DNA from 4 places in the Qiania dongpingensis genome. Region 2 is predicted to be linked to each of the others. Evidence: riboswitches for the same ligand, from Rfam matches in the RefSeq annotation. Region 2 holds a riboswitch; each other region holds the start of a gene.
What was found. A riboswitch is a leader RNA that binds a small molecule or an ion and turns the genes downstream of it on or off. The one in region 2 is predicted to bind ZMP and ZTP.
Positions count from the first base shown of each region.

Region 1: it holds a riboswitch for ZMP and ZTP, as region 2 does, so the genes downstream of both, H9Q78_RS06780 (formate/nitrite transporter family protein) here and H9Q78_RS04175 (NAD(P)-binding protein) in region 2, are expected to answer to the same signal.
Region 3: it holds a riboswitch for ZMP and ZTP, as region 2 does, so the genes downstream of both, purH (bifunctional phosphoribosylaminoimidazolecarboxamide formyltransferase/IMP cyclohydrolase) here and H9Q78_RS04175 (NAD(P)-binding protein) in region 2, are expected to answer to the same signal.
Region 4: it holds a riboswitch for ZMP and ZTP, as region 2 does, so the genes downstream of both, H9Q78_RS07815 (formate--tetrahydrofolate ligase) here and H9Q78_RS04175 (NAD(P)-binding protein) in region 2, are expected to answer to the same signal.

Region 1 covers NZ_CP060634.1:1,421,780-1,429,345, reverse strand. Annotated here, with positions in the region: gene scfA (six-cysteine ranthipeptide SCIFF) at 38-181, shown strand; gene scfB (thioether cross-link-forming SCIFF peptide maturase) at 371-1,732, shown strand; gene secD (protein translocase subunit SecD) at 1,746-3,920, shown strand; gene tgt (tRNA guanosine(34) transglycosylase Tgt) at 3,933-5,078, shown strand; gene yajC (preprotein translocase subunit YajC) at 5,105-5,386, shown strand; ZMP/ZTP riboswitch at 5,442-5,523, shown strand; gene H9Q78_RS06780 (formate/nitrite transporter family protein) at 5,713-6,480, shown strand; gene H9Q78_RS06775 (MATE family efflux transporter) at 6,570-7,566, opposite strand, start outside.
Region 2 covers NZ_CP060634.1:894,309-901,874, forward strand. Annotated here, with positions in the region: gene H9Q78_RS04170 (NADH-dependent [FeFe] hydrogenase, group A6) at 1-1,197, opposite strand, end outside; gene H9Q78_RS04175 (NAD(P)-binding protein) at 1,191-3,029, opposite strand; ZMP/ZTP riboswitch at 3,181-3,265, opposite strand; gene H9Q78_RS04180 (DUF1905 domain-containing protein) at 3,336-3,605, opposite strand; gene H9Q78_RS04185 (alpha/beta hydrolase) at 3,770-4,741, opposite strand; gene H9Q78_RS04190 (GGDEF domain-containing protein) at 4,857-5,996, opposite strand; gene H9Q78_RS04195 (sugar phosphate isomerase/epimerase family protein) at 6,115-6,990, opposite strand; gene H9Q78_RS04200 (HPr family phosphocarrier protein) at 7,236-7,466, opposite strand.
Region 3 covers NZ_CP060634.1:702,217-709,782, reverse strand. Annotated here, with positions in the region: gene H9Q78_RS03365 (metallophosphoesterase) at 1-837, shown strand, start outside; gene H9Q78_RS03360 (putative ABC transporter permease) at 872-1,426, shown strand; gene H9Q78_RS03355 (aldo/keto reductase) at 1,526-2,551, opposite strand; ZMP/ZTP riboswitch at 2,721-2,803, shown strand; gene purH (bifunctional phosphoribosylaminoimidazolecarboxamide formyltransferase/IMP cyclohydrolase) at 2,856-4,406, shown strand; gene H9Q78_RS03345 (hypothetical protein) at 4,812-4,994, shown strand; gene H9Q78_RS03340 (response regulator transcription factor) at 5,312-5,983, shown strand; gene H9Q78_RS03335 (sensor histidine kinase) at 6,008-6,997, shown strand; gene H9Q78_RS03330 (ABC transporter ATP-binding protein) at 7,130-7,566, shown strand, end outside.
Region 4 covers NZ_CP060634.1:1,669,341-1,676,906, reverse strand. Annotated here, with positions in the region: gene proS (proline--tRNA ligase) at 1-1,059, shown strand, start outside; ZMP/ZTP riboswitch at 1,433-1,516, shown strand; gene H9Q78_RS07815 (formate--tetrahydrofolate ligase) at 1,618-3,291, shown strand; gene H9Q78_RS07810 (CCA tRNA nucleotidyltransferase) at 3,539-4,903, shown strand; gene glnA (type I glutamate--ammonia ligase) at 5,034-6,464, shown strand; gene nagB (glucosamine-6-phosphate deaminase) at 6,520-7,257, shown strand; gene H9Q78_RS07795 (Gfo/Idh/MocA family protein) at 7,327-7,566, opposite strand, start outside.

The DNA.
Region 1 (7,566 bases), 530 kb from region 2:
AATGACTCAAATCAGGTTTAGATAGGAGGATAGGACAATGAAGAGAATCAAGACATTAACTTCCAGTACGTTAAAGGAGTCCATGAAAAAAGGCGGCTGCGGCGAATGCCAGACATCCTGCCAGTCTGCATGCAAGACATCCTGTACGGTAGGGAACCAGTCCTGCGAAAATCATAAATAATGTTAGGATGGGAGCGGTCGCGCTCCCTCATTATCGTAATACGGCATGTAGGGGGCACTTTGCATATGCGAAGTGTCTTTCTTCTGTCAACAGGAAAGCACAGCCCGCGGACAAGGCCTTCTGGAAACAGGGAGTAGCGCGAGAGGGCTGTTTTGCGGTACAACGTATACAGAGAGGGGAAATCCGGCAGTGATTCACCAGTATAAAAGCAATGGATACAATATTGTTATGGATGTGTGCAGCGGCGCCGTCCATGTAGTGGATGACGTGGTATATGATGCCATTGCCGTTTATGAAAAAGAAAATCCGGAGGCTGCGGCGGAAAAGCTTCGGGGGAAGTATCCGGAGGAGGATATTCGGGAAGCGGTCAGTGAGATCAAGGAGCTCTCGGAAGAAGGGCTTTTGTTCACGGAGGACATCTATGAGCAGTATGTAACAGACTTTAAAAGCAGAAAGACTGTGGTCAAGGCTCTGTGTCTGCATGTGGCCCATGACTGCAATCTTGGCTGCAAGTACTGCTTTGCAGAGGAAGGAGAATATCACGGGCGCCGGGCTATCATGAGCTATGAGGTGGGTCGGAAGGCTTTGGACTTCCTCATAGAGAATTCCGGGAACCGGAAGAACCTGGAAGTGGACTTTTTCGGCGGCGAGCCGCTGATGAACTGGGAAGTGGTCAAGAAGCTGGTGTCATACGGCCGTTCCAAGGAGAAAGAATTTAATAAGAACTTCCGATTTACGATGACGACCAACGGAATGCTTCTCGACGACGAAGTCACGGAATTCCTGAATAAGGAAATGGCAAACGTGGTTCTGAGCGTTGATGGGCGCAAGGAAGTCAACGACAGGATGCGTCCCACAAGAAACGGAAAAGGGAGCAGCTACGACATCATCATGCCCAAGTTTAAAAAATTTGCCAAAGCCCGCGGCAGCAAAAGTTATTATATCAGAGGGACTTTTACAAGGCATAATCTGGACTTTTCGGAGGACGTGCTTCATTTTGCCGATGAAGGGTTTGACCAGATTTCCGTGGAACCGGTGGTGGCGCCTCCTGAGGCAGATTATTCCATACGAGAAGAGGACCTGCCCAGGATACTTTCTGAATATGATAAGCTGGCCGGGGAATACATAAAAAGGAAACAAGATGGGAGAGGCTTCAATTTCTTTCATTTCATGATAGATTTGAGCCAGGGGCCCTGTGTGGCAAAGCGTCTTTCCGGATGCGGATCAGGGACAGAATACCTGGCTGTCACTCCATGGGGAGACCTGTACCCGTGCCACCAGTTCGTCGGGCAGGAGGAATTCCTTCTGGGAAATGTGGATACTGGAGTGGTGAACACGGAGGTCCGGGATGAATTTAAGCTCTGCAATGTGTATGCAAAAGAAAAGTGCAGGAATTGTTTTGCCAGATTTTATTGCAGCGGGGGCTGCGCCGCCAATTCCTACAATTTTCACGGCTCCATCACAGACGCTTATGATATCGGCTGTGAGATGCAGAAAAAACGCATCGAATGTGCGATCATGATAAAGGCCGCTCTGGCGGATGAGAATTAGAAGGAGATTGACCATGAAGAATGCAAGGAAAAATTCAACTCGCGGAAAGGGCATTGCCTGCCTGATCGTTCTGCTGGCCGTGATCGGTGGATTCATCTATACGGCGGTAATGGGACTTGGCAAGGACGGTTCCGGAAGCATGAGTGACATCAAGCTGGGCCTTGATCTGGCGGGCGGCGTCAGCATCACATATCAGACAGTGGATGAGAATCCCTCTGATACGGACATGAAAGATACCATTTATAAGCTCAAATTGAGGGTGGATACTTACAGCCCTGAGGCGGAAGTATACCAGGAGGGCTCCAACCGGATCAATGTGGACATCCCCGGCGTATCCGATGCTAACGCGATCCTGGAAGAACTCGGCCAGCCCGGATCTTTGTCCTTTCAGGACGCGGACGGCAATGTGGTGCTTACGGGCGACGACGTGAAGACGGCCCAGCCGGCGAGCAAGAAAAATTCGACCACAGGTGTTACAGAATATTACGTATCCCTTCAGCTGACCGATGAAGGCAGTGGAAAGTTCGCGACCGCTACGGAAAATATGATCGGCAAGACGATTTCCATCGTATATGACGGCAAGACCGTGAGCAGCCCCAGCGTGAAAGAGAAAATTACAGGAGGACAATGCAGCATTGACGGGATGAGCTCTTACGAAGCGGCCAATAATCTGGCCTCCACCATCCGGATCGGTTCTCTTCCTCTGGAGCTTAAAGAGCTGCGGTCCAACGTGGTTGGAGCGAAGCTGGGAGAAGAAGCGATTTCCACAAGCTTAAAAGCCGGGCTTATCGGCTTTATCATAGTGGCCGCGCTTATGGTGTTCCTCTACTGGATTCCCGGTGTGGCGGCAGCCATTGCCCTGGCGTTTTATGTGGCTCTGGTCATCGTGTTCCTGAGCGCTTTTGATATCACCCTTACTCTTCCGGGAATCGCAGGTATCATTTTGTCCATCGGTATGGCGGTGGATGCCAATGTCATCATCTTTGCCAGAATCCGTGAGGAGCTGGCGGCCGGGCGTAAAGTCCAGGCGGCCATCAAGGAAGGCTTTTCCAAAGCGCTGTCTGCTATCATCGACGGCAATGTCACCACGCTGATCGCGGCGGCGGTGCTTCTGTGGAGAGGCTCCGGTACGGTAAAAGGCTTTGCCCAGACGCTGGCGCTCGGTATCGTACTTTCGATGTTCACGGCCCTGGTCGTGACGAAGTTCGCGCTGAGGTCCCTGTATAATATAGGCTTCCAGTCGGAGAAGCTGTATGGCAAGGCAAAAGCGCCTAGGAAGATTAATTTTGTCAAGAAAAAATATATATGCATCATCTGTTCATTGGTGGTGATCGCTGCCGGTTTTGTGGCCATGGGCGTTTACGCGGGAGGAGAACAGGGAAGCATCCTCAACTACAGCCTGGAGTTCCAGGGCGGCACTTCCACTAACGTTACCTTTAATGAAGATTTATCCATGGAGACCATCCACAGCGATGTGGTTCCTCTTGTGGAGGAAGTGACCGGCGATGCCAATGTTGAGACGCAGAAGGTGAGCGGCACCAATGAGGTCATCATAAAGACCAGGACCTTGTCGGTGGATGAAAGAGAGCAGCTGAACAGCAAGCTGGAGGAAGCGTACGGGGTTGATACGGAGAGCATCAAGGCGGACAGCATCAGCGCGACTGTAAGTTCAGAGATGAAACGAGACGCGATTCTCTCTGTGGTGGTAGCTACCATATTCATGCTGATCTATATCTGGTTCCGGTTTAAGGATATCCGGTTCGCGACCAGCGCAGTCCTGGCACTGGTCCATGACGTGCTGATCGTCCTGGCCTTTTATGCCATCACCAAGTGGAGCGTCGGCAATACCTTTATCGCTTGTATGCTGACCATTGTGGGATACTCCATCAATGCCACCATCGTGATCTTTGACCGTATCCGTGAGAACCAGAAGGCCATGGGCGCCAGGGCTGAACTGAGCGAGGTGGTGAACTTGAGCATCAACCAGACGCTGACCAGGAGTATTTATACTTCCCTGACCACCTTTATCATGGTATTCGTGCTATTTCTGATGGGCGTGTCCTCGATCCGGGAATTTGCACTGCCGCTGATCGTGGGCATTGTGTGCGGAGCGTATTCTTCCGTATTCCTGACGGGCCCTATCTGGTACTTAATGAAGACTAAGATGAGAAAAAAAGAAACGAAATAACAGGCGGTATTTATGTATAAAATATTGACGAAGGACGGAAGGGCCAAAAGAGCCCGGCTCGAAACGGTGCACGGTGTGATAGAGACTCCGGTCTTTATGAATGTCGGGACTGCGGCTGCCATTAAGGGAGCCGTGGCCACCTCGGATCTGGAGCAGATCGGCACACAGGTGGAGCTGTCCAATACCTATCATCTGCATGTCCGGCCCGGAGATGAGACGGTGAAAAAGCTGGGCGGTCTTCATAAGTTCATGTCCTGGGACAAGCCGATCCTGACGGATTCCGGCGGATTTCAGGTGTTTTCCCTGGCAGGGCTTCGGAAGATCAAAGAAGAGGGCGTGTATTTCAACTCTCATGTGGACGGACGGAAGATTTTTATGGGACCGGAGGAAAGCATGAGGATCCAGTCCAATCTGGCTTCTACCATCGCCATGGCGTTTGATGAATGTGCGCCGGCCAAGGCGGAGAGGGAATATATTCAGAACTCTGTGGAGAGGACTACCAGATGGCTGGCCAGATGTAAGGCGGAGATGGAGAGGCTGAACGGCCTGCCGGATACCATAAACCGCCATCAGCTTTTATTCGGGATCAATCAGGGGGGAACTCTGGAGGACATACGGATCCGGCACGCGGATATCATTTCCGAAATGGATCTGGACGGGTATGCCGTAGGAGGACTGGCTGTGGGAGAGACTCATGAAGAGATGTACCGGATACTGGATGTAACGGTGCCGCATCTTCCGGAGGACAAGCCCACGTATTTAATGGGAGTCGGCACTCCTGCCAATATCCTGGAAGCGGTGGAACGGGGCGTGGACTTCTTTGACTGCGTATATCCTACGAGAAACGGGCGTCACGGCCATGTCTATACTGACCATGGAAAGATGAATCTGTTCAACGCCAAATACGAGCTGGATGACAGACCCATAGAAGAAGGATGCGGCTGCCCGGTGTGCCGGCGGTACAGCAGGGCTTATATCCGCCATCTTTTGAAAGCCAAAGAAATGCTGGGGATGCGTTTTTGCGTCTTGCATAATCTATATTTTTATAATACAATGATGAAAGAGATTCGGGAAGCGATTGAAGAGCATCGTTTTGCGGAATATAAAAAAGAAAAACTGGGGCGCATGAGCCGTCCTGAAATGGAAAAAGGAGAATGAATATGAATTTTGTGACAGCCAGCGGTATGGGCGGTGTAGGTTTTTGGGTTATTTATATTGTGGTCATCATCGGTTTCATGTATTTTATCGCGATCAGGCCCCAGAAAAAACAGCAGAAAAAACTGCAGTCCCTGATTTCCAGCCTGGAGATTGGAGACAGTGTGGTGACAACAAGCGGTTTCTACGGCGTTATCATCGATATCACAGATGATGTGGTGATCGTAGAGTTCGGAAGCAACAAGAACTGCCGTATCCCCATGGAGAAGACTGCGATTGCCAATGTGGAAAAAGCAGAAGTTGCAGAATAATCGGTAAAAGAGGTTGACGTATTTTGGAAGGTGTGTTATATTATTAACATAGAACGAAGGTTTCGATTGCTGACGGGCAAACGTGAGAAACACGGTGCAGTCGAAGCCCATATGAGCCGACCGTCTGGGCAGCATTTGTAGATCACGGATGCTGTCCTTTTTTGTATCCTGGAGGGATATGCAGGCCTTTGGCAGACGGAGTTTCCGGAGTGGAGGCAGAGGGGGCGGGGGCTGGACAAAGTGGGTGCCCACATCACACAGGCCATGTGCGGAAGGTATAAAATGGGGTTTCTGCAGGATGGCGCGTTTAAAGGAGGAGCAGTATTATGTTTAAAGACGAGTTTCAAGCAGTGGCGAATGCGGGAAAGAACAAGCTGAATTTTATGAAAAATAACCCGCTCGGTTATTTCATCTCTGCCATGGTGGCCGGTATGTTCATTGGTCTTGGCGGTCTCATAAGCTTTACCATGGGCGGTATCATGACGGCGGCAGGGGCCACCGGCGCGGTGAAGATCACCACCAGTTTCCTGTTTGCATCCGCACTGAGCCTTGTTATCATGGCCGGTGCCGAGCTTTTTACCGGCAATAACTTTGTGATGTCTTCCGCGGCCATGAAAAAAGAGATCAGCTGGGGCGGAGCCATCAAACTCTGGATATTCTGCTATATCGGAAACCTGGTGGGTTCTGTTTTGATTTCCGTCTTGTTTCATTTTACGAAGGTTCCTACCGGTGATGTCGGTACATATTTCGCAACAGCTGCCGCGGCAAAAGCTTCTGCGCCGGCGCTTGTGCTTTTCTTTAAAGGAATCATCTGCAACATCTGCGTATGTCTGGCTGTATGGTGCGGGATCAAAATGAAATCCGAATCCGGCAAGCTGATCATGACCGTATGGTGTATCATGATCTTCATGGTGTGCAGCTGTGAGCATAGTGTTGCAAACATGACATTCTTCAGCGTTGGACTCCTTGACCCCAACGGCGTGGCGATCTCCATTGGCGGCGTTTTGAATAATCTGCTGTTCGTTACCCTGGGCAATATGGTAGGAGGCATCGTATTCACCGCACTTCCTTACTACCTGATCAGCAGAAAATAAACGATAATAGATATAGAAGGTATCAAAAAAAGAGCAGCGTGCCGTGGGTAGACGGCACGCTGTTTTGCATCCGTACACCACATAAATCTTTAAAAGTGGACTTCTCTCTGCTTTTTCAGCTCTTTTGTGAGCAGGACTCCGGCATATACGGCTGTGAGCGCTTCTGATACAGGCAGGGCAGTCCAGACGCCGTCCAGGCCGAATGCCCGGGAAAGAAGGAAAGCCAGAGGAAGAACAAAGACCAGCTGGCGAAGCAGCGTGACACTCAGGCTGGGCAGGCCTTTTCCGATGGACTCAAATACCGCTGAGGTAATGATTCCGAGGGCCGAGGGGATAAAACCGATGCTGATGATCCGGAGGGCTGTTTCTCCCATGGACAGCATGCTTTTATCCGAGTTGAAGATCTGCAGAATGGGGACCGGTATGGCCTGCGACAGGAGAGTGCCGGCAGCCATCACTGCTACGGAGATCATCAGAGAGATCCGGATGGCGTCCGTTTCCCGTTTGATGTTTCCGGCTCCGTAATTGAATGATATGACCGGGCGTATGCCCTGCACCAGGCCGTTGGCCGGCATATAGACAAAGGTCTGCAGTTTATAATAGACGCCGAATACGGTGACTGCCATCTGAGAGAAGCCGGAAAGAATCCGGTTCAGGCCGGCGACCAGAACAGAGGGCAGCGCCATGATCATGGTGGAGGGAATGGCCACACTATAGATCTGCTTCAGGATGTTTCTGGTGATCATGCCCCGGTGGGGGCGGCGCAGGGGAAGCCCTGCCTTTCCCTTGGCTACCATGAGAAGGCCGATGGCTCCGGAGATGATCTGACCGGTCACGGTGGCGATGGCGGCGCCTGCCACCCCGAGGGCAGGGAAGCCCAGGAGGCCGAAGATCATGATCGGGTCCAAAATGATATTGATGATGCAGCCGATTCCCACAAGGACGAGAGGAGCTGTCATGTTTCCGGTGGACTGCAGGATCTTTTCTGCCGTGATATGGAACAGCTGGCCGAAGGAAAAGATCATGACGATATATCCGTAAGAATAGCACATGGACCGGATGGAGGCATCCTGCGTATACATGCCG
Region 2 (7,566 bases):
CAGATCAGCGGGAATGATGTGCTCCGCGCGGATCAGGCGGTCTACTTCTCTGGTAGTCAGGACCACGTCCACATCCGGGCCTGCGCCCGCGTCATTCATGACCGGTATCGCACATTCATGCTTTTTCGCTACACACGGCATGATTGAAATACTGTAGATTCTGGAAGGATCCACATCCAGCAGCTTCGCGTAGTAGGACTTTGCAACAGCCCCAAACATCTGCTGAGGCGATTTCGCGCTGGACAACTGGTCCACCATGCCGGGATACTGGGACTTCATAAAACGTACCCACCCGGGACAGCATGATGTGAACATCGGGAACGTTTCATTCTCCTTGTTCTTCACCTTTTCCAGGAACTCGCTTCCCTCTTCCATGATGGTCAGGTCTGCGCTGAAATTGGTGTCAAATATGTAATTAAAGCCAATCTGACGAAGGGCTGATACCAGACGCTTCACGGTGGCAAACTTCCTGGGAAGGCCGAATGCCTCACCCCATGCCGCACGTACGGCGGGAGCCACCTGCACCACTGTGATCTTCTCCGGATCTGCCAGCGCGTCCAAAACCTTTTGGACATCGTCGCGCTCCCTCAGGGCTCCAACAGGACAGTGTGTGATACACTGGCCGCAGAGCGCACAGTCAGATTCCTGGATCTTTCTGTTTCTGGATACGTCAACGGTAGTCCTCGAACCAGTTCCCGCCACATCCCAGATATTCAGTCCCTGGATCTTGTCACAGACCTGAACACAGCGCATACACTTGATACACTTTTTGGCATCCCGAATCAAAGGGAAATCCATCGGCCAGTTGGACTTTGGAAGCTTTTTCTCAAAAGGAAGTTCCAGAATGCCCAGGTCGTTGGCTATCGTCTGAAGACTGCAGTTCCCGCTTCTCACACAGGTAGCGCACTGACAGTCATGCTGAGACAGAATCAATTCAACATTATTTCTTCTGCTCTCTCTTACCTTGGGGCTGTTGGTACGGATATCCATACCCTCCCATACTTTATTGTTGCAGGCCGTCACCAGTTTGGCGCAGCCTTCCACTTCTACAACACAGACACGGCAGGCGCCGATTTCATTGATATCCTTCAGATAACAAAGAGTCGGAATAAAAATCCCTGCGGAAGCGGCAGCGTCCAGAATCGTGGTTCCTTCCTTCACCCTGATCTGTTTACCATTAATTGTGAGATTTACCATTTTTCTACTCTGCCTCCTTTCAGGATACCGAAGCCAAAGTGGTCACACCGCAGGCACCGTCTCGCTTCCTGGCTCGCTTCTTCGCAGGTCATGCCGCATTCGATCAGATCGAAATCCTTCGCTCTGTCGGAAGGCTGGCGCTCCTTCATGTTCGCGCGGGCACAGCTCTTCCTGTCATCCAGGCGGACCTTGGGAATCTGCACATCCACGGAAATCGTATGCTTGAAGCCAAGATACTCATCAATATTCGCGGCGGCAACCTTTCCGGCCGCAATTGCGCGGATTACGGTGGCAGGTCCTGTCACGCAGTCGCCGCCGGCAAACACGCCGGTGATATCCTTTGCATTCACACCACTCCAGTTAAGCGCTTCGATGACTCCGCGTTTCACAGGAATGCCTTGTTTCTCAAAAGCCTTGGACTCAATGCCCTGTCCGATGGCCACGATTACCATATCACAGGAGAGACGGACATCCTCTTCAGAAGAATTCACAGGCACAGGTCTTCCATTTTTTACCGGTCCGATGATCTGAGGCTTCACCCAAAGGGCCGCCACATTTCCGTCCGCATCCTTTTCCACACGCAGAGGGGCATGAAGATCGAGAAGCTCGCATCCTTCCTCCACCGCTCCCGCGACTTCTTCCGGCATGGCCGTCATATCCACGGCTCTGCGCCTATATGCAATACGCAGACGCTTCGCACCCAGACGGATTGCTGACCGCGCCACGTCCATGGCTACGTTTCCGCCGCCGATGACTACGATATCCTTGCCGCTGAAATCAGGCATTTCGCCGTCGCCAATCCCGCGGAGCAGTTCCACGGCAGAAACCACGCCGTTGGCATCTTCGCCTTCAATGCCGATCTTTCTGTCAATGTGAGCGCCGATCGCGATATAAATCGCGTCATATTCGTTTTTCAGATCCGTTATGCTGGGGTTCTCGCCCACAGACACCCCGGTCTCTACTTTAACTCCGATGCTGAGCAAATGCTCAATCTCTCTGTCAAGAACCTCTCTGGGCAGCCGGTAATTGGGAATCCCGTAGCGGAGCATGCCGCCCAACTTCTTCCTCTGTTCCAGAATCGTCACATCATGGCCCATTAAGGTCAGATAATAAGCCGCGCTGATACCGCCGGGGCCTCCGCCGATAACAGCCACTTTTTTCCCCGTAGGCACCGCGGGTACGGGAAGCGGCACGTCGCCCGCATGATCTACGGCAAATCTCTTCAGTCCGCGGATATTCACAGGATCATCGATCATCGTCCTGCGGCAGCGCACTTCACAGGGATGCTCGCAGATAAGCCCGCATACGGAAGGCATCGGATTGTCTTTTCGGATCAGGCGGATCGCGTCGCCGTAGCGGCCCTCTGCCACCAGGGCAATATAACCGGGAATGTCCACTCCCGCGGGACATTGTGATACACAAGGCACAGGCTGGTTCAGCTCAAACTTGCAGCGGCCTCTCAGAATATGCTCTTCAAAATCATCCCGGAATCCCTTGATTCCCTTTAATACCATTTTCGCAGCCTCATACCCAATGGCGCAGTCTGCGGAATAGAAAATATTCTTTGCTGTTTTTTCAATCAGGTCAATCGTCTCCAGAGTCGCTTCCCCGTTCAGCACGTCTTCCATCAACTTCTGCAGCTGTCCCAGGCCCACACGGCAGGGAACGCATTTCCCACATGACTGGGCATGGCACATCTTAAGGAAAGATGACGCCAGATCAACGGGACACAGTCCTGGCGGACTCGCGCTGATACGCCGCTCCAGATCCTTGTAGAGCTCCTCTACTGTGGTCTGAGCCTTGTTTTGAGTGATGATACTTAATCTGCTCATCAATACCTCCTCCTTCTCTTGCTTGTTTACTTACCGCTTGTTTCCCCTTGGTTTCCCCCACGAAAGAAAACATTTTATGTAACTCTGCCTCTAGAAAAGCTTCTCCCCTGAAATGCAGAGTATAAAAAAAGGCAACATTCGTTTCATCAACAAATGTTGCCCAGACGGTCGGCTAATTCCTAAACTTTCATCACCCCGTGGTTCTTCCACTGATTCCGCCAGCGATGAAAATCTCTTGTCTTTTCCCTACCATATCATATTGTTATTGTATTGTCAAGAATTCCTTTCAATAAAAATACGAAGAAATCAACGGCGTTCTGTAAGTACGACATGTACGATATCCCCCGGCTGTCTGCCGATTTTTGACCGGATATCCTTTCGTATTCCCAGAATATGGCCAGGCGTTCCCATCCTGACAAGGCTTCCGTCATACGGCTCTCCGTCGAATTCTGCATGTACCTTTACCCTGCCTTTTCCAAACTCTTTTCTGACATCGAAAGGAAATTCCACATATGCTCCGTCCATATCCGGAACCTTTTTTATGACAGCGTCAAACTCATATTTCTTCCCTTCCATCTTTTTATCTTCCATGTTCCTGTCACCATCTTTCTGCTCCTATTGTTCATTGTCCGCCGGCGAACCCTTTATACATACACTTGGGTATATACTTAGGATTCGTATAAATACCGTTTGTCATACATGCCATCACAAGAGTAAAAAAGCTTACCAAAAATAGTCGATCAGCAGCAAGGCACAGGGCAGCTTTCTCTGTTCAGCCATTCCACAGAGACATCCATAGCGGCGCGGCAGGCTCTCGTCTGATCCAGCTCGTTCAGCATCACAAAATCATGGATGATTGCCTGAAACCGCACAGCAGTCACTTCTGCCCCCGCTTCCCTAAGCTTTCTCGCGTAAGCCTCTCCTTCGTCTCTCAGAACGTCTGCCTCCCCATTGATTATCATAGCGGCGGGCAGGCCTTCCAGCTGTTCTCTTCCCGCCCGCAGCGGAGAAGCAGTAATCTGATTCCTGTCACATTCTGACACTGTATATTGATTCCAGAACCACATCATCCCGGCTCTGTAAAGATAGTAGTCTACCGCGAATTGCCGATAGGTGCAAGTATCAAAGCAGGCATTTGTCACCGGATAATACAAAAGCTGTTTATGGATGCAGGGCCCTCCCCGGTATTTTGCCATCAGTGTCATGGCAATAGCCATATTTCCTCCAGCGCTGTCCCCCGCCACTGTCAGCGCGGCCGGGTTCATCTCTATTCCCATTTGTCTGAGCAATGCAGGCAGCATACAAAGTATGTGATAACACTGTTCGATAGCTACCGGATAACGCGCTTCCGGCGCCCGGGAATACTCCGGGAACACCAGGACAGAACCCGTCCTTGCGGCAAGTTCCCTGACCAGCTTCTCATGAGTATGGAAGCTTCCGAATACCCATCCCGCTCCATGAATGTAAAATATCACATTTGCCGGGCAGGAGACTCGTTCCGGCCTGACCACAAAGACCCGTACTTTCCCCCATTCTCCGGTATTCACCATTGTTTTCTGTATACAAGCCGGATACATACATACCGGCGCATCCTGTGCTTTTTCCAGTACCTCCCGCCCCTCGCAGGGGGGAAGCTGAAAAATAAGGGGCGGTACGGAATTCGCATTGCTTACCGCCACCGCCTCTGGTTCCAGTGAAATTCTTCTTCTCATTTTATTCCTAATCCTCCCGGTTTTCCTGTCCTGCCAAACGCAGCAAAACGATTATAGGATTAGAATATTCCAAACTCTTTAAATGTTTAAACCATATTATTCTGGACCAGCAATCCTATTTCCTGCTGTGTTTATCACTATACATCATCCTATCTGCTCGAATAAATGCCTGTTCCACAGCATTATTCTCTTTTGGGTCAACGAAAGAGTATCCGGCAGACAGGCTGCATGGCAGAGTTATTTTGTCTGCATCTGTTTTGCATCTCAATAATTGAAGCCTGCATAATAGCTGCTGCTCTGTTGCGTTTACCGCAAGAACCGCAAATTCATCTCCTCCAATTCGATAGAGAGAGTAATTATCTTCCTGAAAAATCTCATTCAACAGAGCTGCCATAGCTTTTAAAACATGATCTCCTACATTGTGCCCCATCGTATCATTGATTTCTTTGAATCGATCCAGATCAAATACAAGAACGCCAATCGGCATATTCTTCATCCGTTCCCGCTCTATTTCGTTTATCTTTTCCATATACGCCATGCGGTTAAAACAGCCTGTGAGCGCATCTATATAAGCCATTCGATGCCATTTTTTTTCTTTTTGCAGCTGCTTACTCTGTTCATAGATTTTACTGGTCTTCACCGCTGAAGTAATAAACACGGAATAACACGACAAAACGACAGCTGAAAACACGAGATACGTCGGCGCATATTCTATCCGTTCCACCATTGGCTTAGGGTATGCCGCAAAAAAGACCAGAGCGAAATAGATGAGTATTGAACATATCATCATGGCTCTCCAGCCGGCGTCCACATATTCCAAAAGGGTCCGATATCGCCCAAAATACGGCTCCCCGATCATAAAAATCATCAGCAATACAACAAACAACACGAAAAGCAAGATAATTCTTCCTGTGTTACCTGTGAGTATTCCAACATAACGTGCCAAAAAAGCAAAAATCAAAGTGACAGAATCAACAAAGCAAAACGTAAGGAAAAAGCGGGCGTCCTTATATTTTGATAAGACGAAAAAAAATATTAGGCTGGGAATACTCATAAAAACAACGGAAGCCACAGCCGATGGCCACAGATACACATAGGTAGCTAAAAAATAACAGGATATTATAATCATGCAGCCTGTGTACATAACAAACCGCCATTTTCTGCCTTCATTTTTTAACACTATCATTTTAGTAAATACCATAAGATCAAAAAATATTACAAATAAATCGATTAAAACAGTACTCAACCCGGCCATATCCCTACCTCTTATCTTTATGTAGTACTATTGTAATCTTTATTCTGAAAGTAGTCAAATGTTCCGGTCGTTTTTCAGTACTTCAATGCCTGATATAAGATACTTTTTGGAATTATTTTTAATTAACTCTGTTAAGGCTTCCGTTTAACACCGGCGGAAGTTCCGGACCGTCACCATTTCGGTTCTCTGGCGCCTCAGGGGCCGCTGCAAAGGCGTCAGCAGAATTTTCCCGGCCCCGGGGAAGTAAAAACCGAAGGCTCTCTCTTATGTCCCTTATATCGGTATTCTCTATGGTCACAGACGCTTCCGGACAGCATGCTTCAGCCATTTTAAGCACTTTTCTTATTGGGAGTTCCCCTTCCCCCAGAGCCTGGTGCAGGTCCTCTTTTCCATCGTTGTCATGCAGATGAAGATGACCTATTCTGCTTCCCAGTCCGGATAACCATTCCAATGGACTCTGCTCCGAATATGCAGCGGCGTGCCCGATATCCACACAGGCCGTAAAATAAGGGCAGTTTACTTTGTCCAATATATAGGCTGCCGTTTCCCAATGAAGATCCAATACATTCTCCAGGTGAACCGGAATTTTTCCGCCTTTCTCATCCAGAAAGCGCTTCCAAAATTCCACCGCCTTATCCGGCCAGCCTGTTTCGTAACAGGTTTCTGGTACAAACCCGGTATGAAACAAGATTCTATCCGCTTTCATCATGGCCGCCCCTTCATAGGCCTGGAGGAATCTGACCATGGTCGTTTCTCGGATAAGAGAATCATAGCTGCCCGGGTTCAGGTCCAGAAATGGCCCATGGACCGAAAATGGCCTTTCTGTAAGCCATCCCCCCATTCTCATCCGATATTTTTTAACCGTTCTGTCCAAAGCGTCCAAATTGTCTCCAACGCCAAATTCGATTGTCTCAATCCCGATTCCAGGCCACTCTTCCAAAACAGCCTTCATCTCCATATCCGTCACCAGATGAGATATGTAGATAGCCTTCATATTGAATCCTTTCTGTTGTAAACCGCGAAAACCTCCAGGTATGAGTTTTCTTTGACAATAGGCACAGAACTAGAATCATAATGACCTGCCTCTTGCCGGTTTCCATTTTTCCGATTTTTTAGTATTATAGCACACCCACGGAAAGACTCCAATATCCTCCTCCTTTTTAAACCATGTAAAAAACCGGAAACCAGACGCCACAGCGGCAGTCTGTCCCCGGTCTTCTCTGTTTTTTGTTGATAAATTTATGAAACCCTGCAAAATCCTAATCGTTCGACCAGCTCTTCACAGGTTTCTGTATGGATGATCAAATCCATTTTTTTCTGAAGTCCCATGCTGATGACGCCCACGATTGATTTCGCGTCCACCATACAATGTCCGTTTTTCAAGTCCACATCTGTCTGATAATCCTGGACAACATGGACAAATTCTTCAATCATATCCACATTATCAAATGTCACATTGATTTTCCGCATTTCTATCACCCTTTCAAAAAGCTGCCGCTTTTCCATCAGCTGTCATGCCAAAGTTCTGTTAAGGCTGGAGATGATGGCCCATTGAGGCTCCGTCTCATGT
Region 3 (7,566 bases), 190 kb from region 2:
TTCCGAAAATGCGGAAAACAAAATAGTGTTACGGCCTGGCTGGACAAAAGCCACGGCGGCGCGTTTCTTATTCTGATCGTGACGCTGGCGGCCGGCATTTATGGGACGGCGAATGCCAGGATCCTGCGGATAACAGAGTATGAGATTTCAGTTCAGAAAGAGTGCAGTCTGGATTCCCTGAATGTTGTCATGATTTCCGACGCACACATTGGAACTGTAGTAGGAAAGGCAGAACTGGACAAACTAGTGGAAAAGACCAATGATCTTAAGCCGGAAGTGGTGTTTTTGTGCGGAGATTTTTTTGACCACAATACGACAGAAAGTCAGAAGGAGTACGCCAGAACGGCCCTTTCGAAGTTTGAGACCGTATACGGGGTTTATTATATTTCCGGGAATCATGAGATTTATACGGAATCGGAATACACTTCTTATTTTGAAGATGCGGGCATTACAGTCCTTCAGGATGAGAAGGCGGTCATCGCGGAGGATATCACCGTTGTGGGCCGAAGGGATATGGAAGAACACAGGCAGTCCATTTACAGCGTCATGGAGGGTGTGGACACCGAACATCCCGTCATACTTCTGGACCATCAGCCCTTCTGCCTGAAGGAAGCGGCTTCTCTGGGAGTGGATCTGGAGCTATGCGGCCATACCCATGGAGGCCAGATGTTCCCCGGCCAGATTTTTACCTTACTCTTTAATGAGATGAATTATGGCCTGCGGACGGAGGGGGATTATCATGTGATAACCAGCTCCGGGGCCGGAGCCTGGGCGCTGCCGGTTAAACTGGGATGTATCAGTGAGATCGTGCATATTAATGTCCGGTTTGAGGGATAGGCAGTGTGCCATAATGGATAGAAAGGGAGCATAAATGAGCTTGGAAGAGGACAGTATGAGGGGCGGGGAAAAGAGAGAAGAAGCATCGGTACGGGCGGGGAGGATAGTTCTCCTATTGTTTGTGTATTCCGTAATAGGCTGGGTCGTAGAAGTGGTGTTCATGTTCTTCCTCTATGGAGAATACTGCGAAAGAGGATTCCTGTATGGGCCTTATTGTCCTATCTATGGTTTTGGACTAGTGGGCCTCGGAGTGCTTTTGAAGCGCTGTCTGAACAAGCCGGTCAGATTCATCCTGCTTTCCATGGCCATATGCGGAGTCTTGGAATATTTGACGGGCGCTGTCCTGGAAGCGGTATTTCATACGGTTTGGTGGGACTATTCCATGTTTCAGTTTCATATAAGCGGGAGAGTCTGCCTGGAGACCTTGATTCCCTTTGGAATATTGTCATATTTATTCCTGCGTTTTATCCATCCGAAGATTGCGGGAATGGTGGAGCGGATTCCGGCCCGGATGCTCTATGGACTCAGCACGAGTATCGTACTCGTCATAATAATAGATTTTATCGCCACGGTCAGGCGATGGATGTAAAGCTTTCAGCTGATAGGGTTTCGGTTTATGAGCGGTACAGGGCAAAAGAAAAACGCTTCCAAAATGAAAGGAAGCGTTTTTCTTTATATCCGATGATCTTTACAAGGGTTTTCCTGCAAGCACTTCTTTGTAATCCTTATAGTTCTCCGCCAAAAGGTCCGGCGTGTTCAGCCCGTAGGGACATTTCTTCATACAGTTTCCGCAGTGGATACAGTCCTCGATCTTTGCCATCATGGCCTGTGATTCAGGAGTCAGATGGCCGGCTGAAGGAGAACGGCGCAGAAGCAGAGACATCCTGGCACAGTCGTCTATCTTAATGTGGGCCGGACATGTGGGCATACAGTAGCCGCAGCCGCGGCAGAAGCTTCCGGACAGAGTCTCCCGCTCTTTGGCGATGAAGGAGGACAGATCCTCAGTCATCACAGGAGGGTTGTCAATATAGGACAGGAATTCATCCAGCTCCTTTTCCCTCTGTACGCCCCAGATGGGCAGTACGTTGTCATATTGGGCCTCAAAAGCGTATGCGGCGGCAGAATTAGTGATCAGTCCGCCGGACAAGGCTTTCATGGCGATAAAGCCCATATTGTGCTCTTTGCAGGCGTTCACGATTTCAATGTCCTTTTCTGAAGCCAGATAGCAGAACGGGAACTGGAGCGTATCATACAGATCGGACTCTATGGCTTCCATGGCCACATGAAGCCGGTGATTGGTGATGCTGATATGCCGGATTTTCCCCTGCTCTTTGGCTTTGAGCATCGCTTCATAAAGCCCAGTGCCATCCCCGGGCTTCGGGCAGAAATCCGGGTTGTGGAACTGCAGGATATCCACGTAGTCGGTCTGAAGGTTCTTCAGGCTGGTATGTAAGTCGTCCCAGAAGCCCTCCACCGTGGTGGACGCAGTTTTCGTAGAAATATAAAGCTTGTCCCGGATTCCCTTGAAGGCATAGCCGACCTTTTCTTCGCTGTCCGAATACTGACGTGCCGTGTCAAAAAAGTTGATGCCGTTGTCATAGGCTTTCCGGAGAAGATATGCCGCGTCCTCTTTGGAGATCCTCTGGATGGGCAAGGCGCCGAAACCATTCTTGTTGACAGTGATTCCTGTTTTTCCAAGTGTTACTGTAACCATACGATACCTCCCAATCATTAGAAAATACTCATTCTCATTAAGAGAAGTATAGTAGGGAAAGGAGGGAATGTCAACCTGGCCGGAAAGAATACCGAAAGGAAAATTTCCGTGAAATCAAAGAAAAGGACTTGTCAAGATTTCTTTTTTATTGTAATATCATAGTGTAAATGCAAGACCGTGCGACTGGCGGAGAGTAGGAGTACCTACGGGGAGCGCGGGATAATATATGAGCCGACCGCCTGGGCAGCCTGAAGGATACTATGGGTTACTCAGGCGTTTTTCTTTTTTAGAAAGGAGCATGAAAATGAGAGCGTTGATCAGCGTATCAGACAAGACCGGCATCGTGGAACTGGCAAAGGAACTCACAAAGCTGGGAGTGGAAATCATCTCTACAGGCGGAACTTACAAAAAACTTACGGACGAGGGAGTAAAGGCCATCGAGGTATCCGAGCTGACTGGATTTCCGGAGTGCCTGGACGGGCGTGTGAAGACCCTCCATCCGATCGTACATGCAGGCCTTTTGGCCATGCGTTCCAATCCGTCTCATATGAAACAGCTTAAGGAGCTGGGAATTCAGCCGATCGACATGGTCATCGTGAACCTGTATCCTTTCAAAGCTACTATCATGAAGGATGACGTGACTCGTGCAGACGCGGTGGAAAATATCGACATAGGCGGTCCTACGATGCTCCGCGCGGCTGCGAAGAATTACCAGGATGTGGCGGTGATCGTGGATCCCAGGGATTATGAGACAGTGCTTAAGGAGATGAAAGAGGATGGAAAGGTATCCCTGGATACCAAGTTCTATCTGATGCAGAAGGTGTTCATGCATACCTCCAACTATGACACCATGATAGCCGATTATCTGAAAGCAGAGCGGAAAGATTATGATCTGCCCGAGACGCTGACCATGACCTTTGAAAAGGTACAGGATATGCGGTATGGGGAGAATCCCCATCAGAAGGCCGCATTCTACCGGGAAGTAGGCAAGAAAAAGGGCACGCTGGATATGGCGGAGCAGTTAAACGGCAAAGAGCTTTCCTTTAATAATATCAATGATGCTAACGGAGCATTGGAGCTCTGCAAGGAATATGACGAGCCGACCGTAGTGGCCAGCAAACACGGAAATCCCTGCGGCGTAGGCAGCGCAGCTACCATTGAGGAAGCATGGGACAAGGCTTATGCGGCAGACAACGTATCTATTTTCGGCGGGATTGTGGCGATCAACAGAGAAGTCACGGCGCCCATGGCGAAAAAGATGGCGGAGGTCTTCCTGGAGGTCATCATCGCTCCTTCCTATGAAAAAGAAGCGTTGGATATTCTCTGTGAGAAGAAAAATGTACGCGTATTAAGACTGCCTGATATCACGGCCATGCAGAGGGAAACGGCTCTCGACTTAAAGAAAGTGAACGGCGGTCTGATCGTCCAGGGCATCGACAACAAGCTGATCGGCGATGAGCTTAAGGTGGTGACGGACAGGCAGCCTTCCGATCAGGAAATGGAAGACATGATGTTCGCCTGGAAGATGGTGAAGTACGTGAAATCCAACGGCATTGCGCTGGCAAAGAATAAACAGTCCGTAGGCATTGGGCCTGGACAGGTGAACAGGATCTGGGCGACCAAGCAGTCTGTGGAGCATGCCGGAGAGCTGATTGGACCGGATGCGACGAAGGGGGCGGTCATGGCTTCCGATGCGTTCTTCCCCTTCCCCGATTGTGTGGAAGCGGCTCACGAAGCTGGTATTACAGCCATCATCCAGCCCGGTGGAGCGATGCGCGACCAGCTGTCCATCGACAAATGCAACGAATATGGCATAGCAATGGTATTTACCGGTATGAGACATTTCCGTCATTGATGCCGGAAGAATAGGAAAATGAAAGACCCCGGAGGCCGGAAGGCCGCGGGGTCTTTGTAGTTCTCGCTGTATAGTTACTTCTTTTCAAAATAAAAAATTTCAATTCGCTGTTTGAGGAAATCCGATCCCATCCAGTCGGTCCTTTCCAACTGACATGGATAAACCTTAATTTTTCCATGTCAGATTCCAACAAAAATCCGTATGATATGCGATTTTTGCCTCCCTGCGTCTGGAAAAATTCTGCTAACGCCTTTGCGGCGCTCGCCTTACGATGGAATCGAATCATTCCTCCTGCGCCTCTTTCCGCACCGGGATAAGGCTTCCGCGTGTTTTGAAAACCATTGGAGCGGACACTGCAGCCCGCTGCGGTGCGCGCGCGGGCTGTTGGTTCTGATCTGGATACTTTTGGAAATCAGAACCTTCCATTGCTGCCAGAATGGTGCGGCAGGCAGGATACCGGCAGAAAGATTCCGGGCCGGCCTAAAGGTGAGCGCCGCAGGGCAGCGGCCGGTGTTCCCCAGGCGGATGGAGGCAGAAACGAAAAATACCGATTCCGTTTCTGAGCGAACCGGAGACGGGAAATCATAAAGATTTCCCGTCGACATGTGAGCGGTACTCCCGGAGCGGGGATAAAGCGGCCCCTGCATCGCCAGCGAACCGAAATCGTGACGGTCCGGAACTTCTGCCGGTGTCTAACTGGGGCTTGGCCGGAGCTTACTAAGAATGATTCCAAAAAGTGTTTTGTATCATACTCTAGGGCATCCCTTAATTTATACCCTCCGGGCAGGCGCACTTCGTGCGGCAAGGTATAATTTCGCAGATTGCATTATACAAGTGAAATATTGCACAGGTTTATGCTATAATAGCCTGTGATGAAAAATAATTGTGCACAATGGGAGGTTGTCATGTATCGTGTGCTGATCGTAGAAGATGATTCTGTGATAGCGTCGTCGGTGAAAAAGCATATGGAGGCCTGGGGGATGGAAGCGGCATGCGTTCAGGATTTCCGGAAGGTTCTGGAGGAATTTTTATCTTATAAGCCCCATCTCGTTCTTTTGGATATCGGCCTCCCGTTTTTCAATGGCTATCATTGGTGCAGCGAGATCCGGAAGGTTTCTAAGGTGCCCATTGTCTATATTTCCTCGGCCTCGGACAATATGAACATCGTCATGGCCATGAATATGGGGGGCGACGATTTTGTGATAAAGCCTTTCAGCCTGGAGGTGCTGACAGCGAAGGTACAGGCGGTGCTTCGGAGGACCTATGATTTCGGGAAGCAGGCGGAGCTTCTGCAGCACAGGGGAGCGATATTGGATATGGATGCGGCGGTCCTCATTTATGAAGGGCAGCGGATAGAACTTTCCAAGAATGAATACCGGATATTGAAAACTTTGCTGGAGAACAAAGGAAAGATCGTCAGCCGGGATATGCTTATGAACCGGCTGTGGGAAACCGATTCTTATGTGGATGACAATACGCTGACGGTGAATGTCACCAGGCTCAGGAAGAAGCTCTCGGAAGCCGGTTTGGAGGAATTTATCTCCACGAAAAAAGGAATTGGCTATATGGTTAAGTAAATCATAGGGAGGAGAATGGGGAAGATGACAAGATTGGCGGTATCCTACCTAAAGGACCATTGGAAGGGATTGTTTCTGCTTTCTGTGTGTTCGGGAATTTTTTTGCTCATTTTTTATCTGGAACAGCTTCCGCTTGCCGCGGTAGCATACGGTGTTCTGCTGTGCTTTTGTGCAGGGCTGGTCCTGTGGGCATGGGACTTTATCCGGTACGCGGGCAGGCACAGCCGCCTGAAACTTTTGAGAAAAACAGTCCTGGTAGACGGAGAAAACCTGCCGGAGCCCCAGTCACTTTTGGAATCCGACTATCAGGAGCTTTTAAAACGAGAGCGTGAAGAAAGGATGCGGATTGAAGATAAGGAGCAGCAGGCCAGACAGGAGATGGTGGATTATTATACCATGTGGGCCCACCAGATAAAAACTCCCATCGCGGCCATGAGGCTGCTTCTTTCGGAGGATTCTGCCCATGACAGAGAGCTGCTTTCCGAGCTTTTCAAAGTGGAGCAGTATGTGGGAATGGTGCTTTCTTATCTGAGGCTTTATGGTGACAGCACAGATTTTGTTATTCGCCGGTATTCTCTGGAACCGATCGTGCGCCATTCCGTTAGAAAATATGCGCCTCTTTTCATTCGGAAGAAAATCGGCCTGGAGCTTCGGGATGTGGACTGTACGGTGCTGACGGATGAGAAATGGCTGTCTTTTGCGATTGAGCAGATTCTTTCCAATGCGCTAAAATATACGAATAAAGGGAAGATAACCATCTATATGGAACAGCCGAAAACACTGATCATTGAAGATACAGGGATTGGAATTGCTCCGGAAGATCTGCCCCGTATCTGTGAACGAGGCTTTACCGGGTATAATGGACGGACGGATAAGGCGGCAACAGGCATCGGCCTGTATCTATGCCGGGAGATTCTGTATAAGCTGTCCCATACACTCAATATCACTTCAGAACCGGGCAGAGGGACCCAAGTTCGCCTTGGGCTGGATTCTTTGGATATCCGATTGGAATAAATGGAGATCTTACCTTTCAATTTTGTAAGCCTGGCCGGAGGAATTGTAAGCCAAAGAAATGGCAGCTCCTTTTTCTTTTTACTATAATAATGCCGTAGATCTTAGTTGAAGCAGATAAAGGAGGCAAGACAAATGGCTATGCTGGATGTAAGACATTTGAAAAAAATTTATACTACCAGATTTGGCGGAAGCCAGGTACAGGCTCTTTCTAATGTGAATTTTTCCGTGGAAAAGGGAGAATATACGGCGATCATGGGAGAGTCGGGCTCCGGTAAGACAACATTGCTAAATATCCTTGCGGCCCTGGATAAGCCCACGGGCGGAGAGGTATATTTAAATGGAAAGGACGTGACTAAGATCCCGGAACGGGAGCTGGCGGCGTTTCGCCGGGATAATTTGGGCTTCGTGTTCCAGGATTTCAATCTGCTGGATAATTTCTCCATACGGGACAATATCTTTTTGCCCCTTGTATTATCAGGCAGAAAATATGAAGAAATGGACCGGAAGCTTTCCGGCATTGCCCCCAGACTTGGCATTCAGGATATCCTGACCCAATTTCCCTATGAGGT
Region 4 (7,566 bases), 780 kb from region 2:
ATCCAGTCCCACAGAGACCTGCCGAAGCTTTATAACCAGTGGTGTTCTGTAGTCCGCTGGGAAAAGACGACGCGTCCGTTCCTGCGTTCCGCCGAATTTTTATGGCAGGAAGGTCATACCGCCCATGCTACAGAGGAAGAAGCGGAAGCTCGGACCATTCAGATGTTGAATGTTTATGCGGATTTCTGTGAAGAGGAATTGGCCATACCGGTGATAAAAGGACGCAAGACAGATAAAGAAAAGTTTGCCGGCGCTCATTCCACCTACACCATTGAAGCGCTTATGCACGACGGCAAGGCGCTTCAGTCCGGGACCAGCCATAATTTCGGCGACGGATTCGCAAAGGCCTTTGATATTCAGTATTCTGACAGCCAGAATCAGCTTCAGTACGTGCACCAGACGTCATGGGGCATGTCTACCCGTATCATCGGCGCGCTCATTATGGTGCATGGAGACGACAGCGGCCTGAAGCTTCCTCCGAGGATCGCGCCGGTGCAGGCAATGGTGATTCCGATTTCTCAGAGAAAAGAAGGCGTGATGGAAAAGGCCGCTTCTCTCCGTGACGTACTGAAAGAAGCCGGTATCCGCGTGAAGCTGGATGATTCCGACAAGAGTCCGGGCTGGAAATTCAGTGAACAGGAAATGAGAGGAATCCCTATCCGCGTGGAAATTGGTCCGAAGGATATGGAACAGAACCAGGCGGTGATCGTCCGCCGCGATACCCGTGAAAAGCTTGTGGTATCACTGGATGAGCTGGCAGAAAAGGCAAAAGAGATCCTGGATTGTATCCAGAAGGATATGCTGGCTCGGGCAAAGGAGCATTTGAAGGAGCACACCTATGTGGCCAGGGACTATGAAGAATTCAAGAAGATCGTGGCAGAGAAGCCGGGATTTGTAAAGATGATGTGGTGCGGCGACGAGGCATGTGAGCTCAAGATCAAAGAGGATACAACGGCGACCTCACGCTGCATGCCGTTTGAGCAGGAACAGATCACGGATGTGTGCCCGGTATGCGGAAAGCCTGCAAAGACGATGGTATATTGGGGCAAAGCATATTAAAGATAAGTGAAATCATTTTTAATTAGCTCCTATCAAGCTCCAGCTAAACACCGGCAGAAGTTCCGGACCGTCACGATTTCGGTTCGCTGACGATGCAGGGGGCGTTTTATCTCCGCTCCAGGAGTACCACTCACATGTCGACGGAAAATCCTGATGATTTTCCTGTCTCCGTTTCTGCTTTCCTCCGCCTGGGGAACACCGGCCGCTGCTCTGCGGCGCCCGCCTTTAGGCCGGCCCGGAATCGGATTTCCTCTTGCCTTGTCAATCAGGCAGAGAAAACCTGTTTCGGGCATTTCCTGCTCAGGGGATGTATGAGAATCAAAATAGGTGCTTGACAAATGCTTAACAACGTGTTAGTATACAAATATCAAAACGAAGTTCCGATTACTGACGGATAATTGTGGAGTACCACAGTGGAATCGGAGCCATATAAGAGCCGACCGTCTGGGCAACATTTGTTTCTGAATGTTGTCCTTTTTTGTTCTCAAAAGCTGGAGGGTTAGCCGGCCGGGAGCAAAAAGGGCAGAAATATTTATATACATATAGGAGGGTATTATTATGGGATTCAAAAGTGACATTGAGATCGCACAGGAGTGCACAATGGCTCCGGTAACGGAGATCGCGGCAAAGGCAGGGATCGAGGAGAAGTACCTGGAGCAGTACGGAAAGTACAAAGCAAAGATCGATTACAACCTGTTGAAAGAGTCAGACAAGAAGGACGGAAAGCTGGTGCTGGTCACCGCCATCAACCCCACACCCGCAGGGGAAGGGAAGACGACGACGACGGTCGGCCTGGCAGACGGCCTCCAGAAGATCGGAAAGAACGTCATGGTAGCCCTGCGTGAGCCTTCCCTTGGGCCGGTGTTCGGCGTGAAGGGCGGAGCGGCAGGCGGCGGATACGCCCAGGTAGTGCCCATGGAGGACATCAACCTCCATTTCACCGGTGACTTCCACGCCATCGGAGCGGCGAACAACCTGCTGGCAGCCATGCTCGATAACCATATCTATCAGGGCAACGCCCTGAACATCGACCCCAGGAGGATCACCTGGAGGAGATGCGTGGACATGAACGACAGACAGCTGCGTTTTGTGGTGGACGGACTGGGCGGAAGGACGAACGGGATGCCCCGCGAGGACGGCTATGACATCACCGTGGCATCGGAGATCATGGCGGTGCTGTGCCTGGCATCCGACATCACGGATCTGAAGGCCCGTCTCTCCAGAGTCATCGTAGGATATACCTACGATCAGAAGCCTGTGACAGCAGGGGATCTGAACGCACAGGGAGCGATGACAGCCCTGTTAAAGGATGCGCTGAAGCCGAACCTGGTGCAGACACTGGAGCATGTGCCGGCCATCGTACACGGCGGCCCCTTCGCGAACATCGCCCATGGATGCAACTCGGTGATCGCGACAAAGATGGCGATGAAGCTGGGCGACTATGCGATCACAGAAGCTGGCTTCGGAGCAGACCTGGGAGCAGAGAAGTTCCTGGACATCAAGTGCCGGATGGCAGGGCTCAGGCCGTCGGCAGTAGTAGTGGTGGCGACGGTGAGAGCGCTGAAGCACCACGGAGGAGTGGCCAAGGCAGACCTCAACAATGAGAACCTGGAAGCATTGGAGAAGGGGCTCCCGAACCTGCTACAGCATGTGGACAATATGAAGAACGTATATAAGCTGCCCTGCGTAGTGGCGATCAACGCGTTCCCGACGGATACCAAGGCGGAGCTGGATCTTGTGGAAGCGAAGTGCCGTGAGCTGGGAGTGAACGTGGCGCTGTCCGAGGTATGGGCAAAAGGCGGAGAAGGCGGAGTGAAGCTGGCAGAGGAAGTAGTGCGCCTCTGTGAGGAGCCGAACGATTTCAGCTTTTCCTATGAGCTTGACGGCAGCATCGAAGAGAAGCTGGATACCATCGTGAAGAGAGTATACCATGGCAAGGGAGTGGTGCTGACGGCGGCAGCGAAGAAGCAGGCGAAGCAGCTGGAGGAGCTGGGCTATGGAGACTGCCCGATCTGTATGGCGAAGACGCAGTACAGCTTTTCGGATGACCAGAAGTTACTGGGAGCGCCGAAGGACTTCGAGGTGACGGTAAGGAACCTGAAGATATCGGCAGGAGCAGGATTCATCGTGGCATTGACAGGAGAGATCATGACGATGCCGGGACTGCCGAAGGTACCGGCTGCAGAGAAGATCGATGTGGATGAGAGCGGCAAGATCACTGGCCTGTTCTAATCCGGCATAACATTACTGATTATTTCTTTTTCATAGATTTGCGCCCGTTGTCTGACGGGCGGAGTTACAAGGGAGAGGGTTTTAAGCAATAGGGAAAGGCCATGTACAGTGGGGTGCATGGCCTTTTTTCTTGCCCTCTGAGTTTAAAATGTGGTATGATATATCCACGACTTGTCATAGCATGATATGACAGAGATCCGTGCCGCGGACGTTTCAGCTGCGGCGGAGGAAAGAGAGGGGCCTTGTTATGAAGATTGAGATTCCGCCTCATGTGGCTTCTATTATCGGTATCCTGGAGGAGGCTGGATATGAGGCCTATGCTGTGGGAGGCTGCGTCAGGGACACGCTTCTGGGGCGGGTGCCGGAGGACTGGGATATTACCACGTCGGCCAGGCCGGAGCAGGTGAAACGGCTCTTTCGGAGAACTGTGGATACTGGCATCCAGCATGGAACTGTCACGGTTCTCATGGGGAAATGCGGATATGAGGTGACCACATACCGTCTGGATGGAGAATACGAGGATGGGAGACATCCGAAGGACGTCACTTTTACGGCGAGCCTTAAAGAGGATCTCAGGCGGCGGGATTTTACCATCAATGCCATGGCTTACAGCGATAAATCCGGAATTATTGATGAATTCCATGGAATGGATGATCTGAAATCCGGAATCATTCGCTGTGTGGGAAGCGCAGGAGAGAGGTTTACGGAAGACGCGCTGCGTATCCTGAGGGCGGTACGGTTTTCTGCCCAGCTGGGATTTTCCATAGAAGAGGAAACGAAAAAGGCGATACAGAGGATGGCCCCCCGCCTGGAGCTGATCAGCCGGGAGAGAATACAAGTGGAGCTGGATAAACTCCTGTGTTCACCGCATCCGGAATATTTCCGCCAGGCGTACGAGCTGGGAATCACCGCCGTGGTGATTCCGGAATTTGACCGGGCCATGGAGACGCCTCAGAGAAACCTTTATCACCGGCTGTCGGTGGGTGAGCATACGCTGAGGACGCTGGAAAACATAAGGGCGGACCATATCCTGCGCTGGACGATGCTCCTTCATGACCTGGGAAAGCCTCAGGTGAAGTCGGAGGATGAACAGGGTAATATCCATTTTTATGATCATGCGGAGGCTGGCGCGGAAATAGCGAGGAAGATCATCCGGGGCCTTAAGTTTGACAACGCTACTTTGGAGGCGGTGACTACCCTAGTCACATATCATGACTTTCCGTTTCCCATTTCTAAAGAAGGAGTGAGGAAAGCGCTGAACCGTGTGGGAAGGGATCTGTTTCCTCTGCTGATGGAGGTATGTACCGCTGACAGTATGGGAAAGAACGAATACGCAAGGGAGACATATCTGCCAAAGCTCCTGCAGGTACAGGAATATTACAAGGAAATCCTCGAGTCCGGAGATTGTGTGTCTCTCAGTGAACTTGCCATAAAAGGCGGAGATTTGATTGGCGCAGGCATGAAACCGGGAAAGAAGCTGGGTGAATGTCTTCAGAGATGTCTGGAAGCGGTGCTGGAATGTCCTGAACGGAACACGAAGGGGTATTTACTGGACTTTGCCGCGCAGATATGGAAGGAAGAAAGGACGCCGGAACCAGAATTTCACGAATAAAGAAATTAATTAAATTACTTATGATTATTCGGAATAATGCTTCTCTTATTGTCATTTATTTGGAACATGTTATACTCAAAACATACTATACAGGCTGTGAATGACGCATGGCTGGAACGGAGGGTTTTTCATGAAGACGAGCGCGGATATCCAAAGGATGTGCGAGGAATTTCAAATTCAGATGATTGATTTTAAGATGACGGATATTGACGGCAGATGGCGCCATATCACCATTCCCAGAGAGAGATTTGACGACGATATATTCAGATACGGCGTTGGCTTTGACGGATCCAATTATGGATATGCGCCGATTGAGAAAAGTGATATGGTGTTCATTCCGGATCCTGACAGCGCAGCCGTCGATCCGTTTGCCGGAGTCCCCACGCTTACCATGTGCGGCAATGTATGCACCATAGGGGAAAAGGAAAATATACCCTTTGACCAGTATCCGAAAAATGTCAGTCTGAGAGCGCTGGAATATATGAAAGAGACCGGGATTGCGGATCGGATGGTCATCGGGCCGGAATTTGAATTTTATGTACTGGATAAAGTGCGCTATCAGATATCGCCGGAATTCAGCGGCTATCAGGTGGATACCCGCCAGGCAGAATGGAACTGCAGCTTGTCTGTTCCCGGGAATAATGGCTATGAAGTGACTTATAAGGGCGGCTATCACGCTTCTGCACCCCAGGATGTGGGATACGATCTGAGGAGCAGGATGTGTCTCGCCATGGAAGACTGGGGAATCAAGGTCAAATACCATCATCACGAGGTGGGCGGTCCGGGTCAGATGGAAATCGAAGTGGAGCTGGGCGATATGGCAGAGATGGCCGACAACACCATGATCATAAAGTATATCATCAAAAACATGGCCGCAGCCGAAGGAAAGACCGCGACTTTTATGCCTAAGCCCATTTATAAAGAGGCAGGGAACGGCCTTCATGTTCACATGCTGCTTTTCAAGGACGGAAAACCGGTGTTCTATGACGAGAATGGCTATTCCGGACTCAGCCGGGAAGCCCATTACTTTATCGGCGGACTTTTAAAGCATATCGCTTCTCTTTGCGCCTTTACCAATCCGTCCACCAATTCCTTTAAAAGGCTGGTGCCTGGCTATGAGGCTCCTGTCACCATTGGATATGCCACCTCCAACCGAAGCGCGGTCATCCGGATTCCTGCCTATGCCAAGGCTCCGGAGACGAAACGGTTTGAACTGCGAAACCCTGACGCCACGGCGAATCCCTATTATGCGTATGCGGCGATCCTGATGGCGGGCCTGGACGGCATCCGGAATAAAATAGACCCGGAGGCCAATGGATGGGGGCCTTATGATTTCAACCTGTATCATCTTTCTGCCGAGGAGCAGAAAAAGATCAAGGGGCTTCCCAGATCCCTGGGTGAGGCATTGGACGCTCTTTTGGCGGACCATGATTATCTGACTGCCGGCGGAGTGTTTCCGGAGCGGCTGATAGAGATATGGCTGGAGAAAAAACGGGCGGAGTTAAAGGAGATTGAGCAGATTCCCAGCCCGGCAGAATTTAAGTATTATTATGATTTATGATGATCCGTATTGATGGAATTGTCGATATGTTTTTTCAAATGGAAAGGGAGAAATGATGAAGGTTATTCAGGCAGATAATTACGAAGATCTGGGAAAAATCGCAGGAGAAATGATATTTCGGCAGATGGAAGCAAAGGACGACAGTGTCCTAGGCCTGGCGACAGGAGAGACCCCTGTGGGAATTTACCAGTATCTTGCGGAAGGATATCAGGACAGGAATCTGAGCTTTTCAAAGGTGCGTACAGTAAATCTGGACGAATATATTGGCATGGACGGGAGCAATGAGCAGTCCTACCGCTATTTTATGAATAAACATCTTTTTAATAAGGTGGATATTCGAAAAGAGTTTACAGAAGTTCCCAATGGCAAATGTGAAGACGTAGAACAGGAATGTCTTCGGTATGAGAAGCGTATAGAGGAATTTGGAGGTATCGATATACAGATTCTCGGAATGGGAGAAAACGGACATATTGGGTTTAATGAACCTGGAAACGAATTTATTTGCGATACCCATGTGGTACAATTGACTGAGGATACGAGAAAAGTGAACGCGCGGTTTTTTGACTCCGCGGACAGCGTACCGGAGCAGGCGATTACCATGGGGATCCGTACCATTCTGAAAGCCAGGAAGATTATTCTGGCTGTATATGGTGTAAAAAAAGCGGAGGCTCTTGCAGGTGTGCTTAAGGATCGGGTGACGCCCTGGCTACCGGCTTCGGTCCTGCAGTTCCATCCGGATGTGACTGTGATCGCGGACGCGGGGGCACTGTCGAAATGCACCGGTCTTTATTGAGCGGAAACAGAAAAGAAGAGCATCCAAAAGGAGACCTGCCGGTATACGGCATGTCTCCTTTTTTGATGCCTATAGATCTTCTGCTTTCAGCAGACGGTCCATCAGCTCCACCACCTTCATGGTACAGTCCATAAACGCGTAAGAATAATCACCGGTGGACAGCGCCTCCTCGATATCCTGTATTTCGTACTGCAGGGCCTTTGAGGTTTCTCCAATTTTCAAAAGCTCTTCAGAACCGTCCGGATAAACCAGAGCCGCCTTGTCGGCGCGCACGTAGTTCATGACGGTTATGTAGGCTTTTTCACCGGC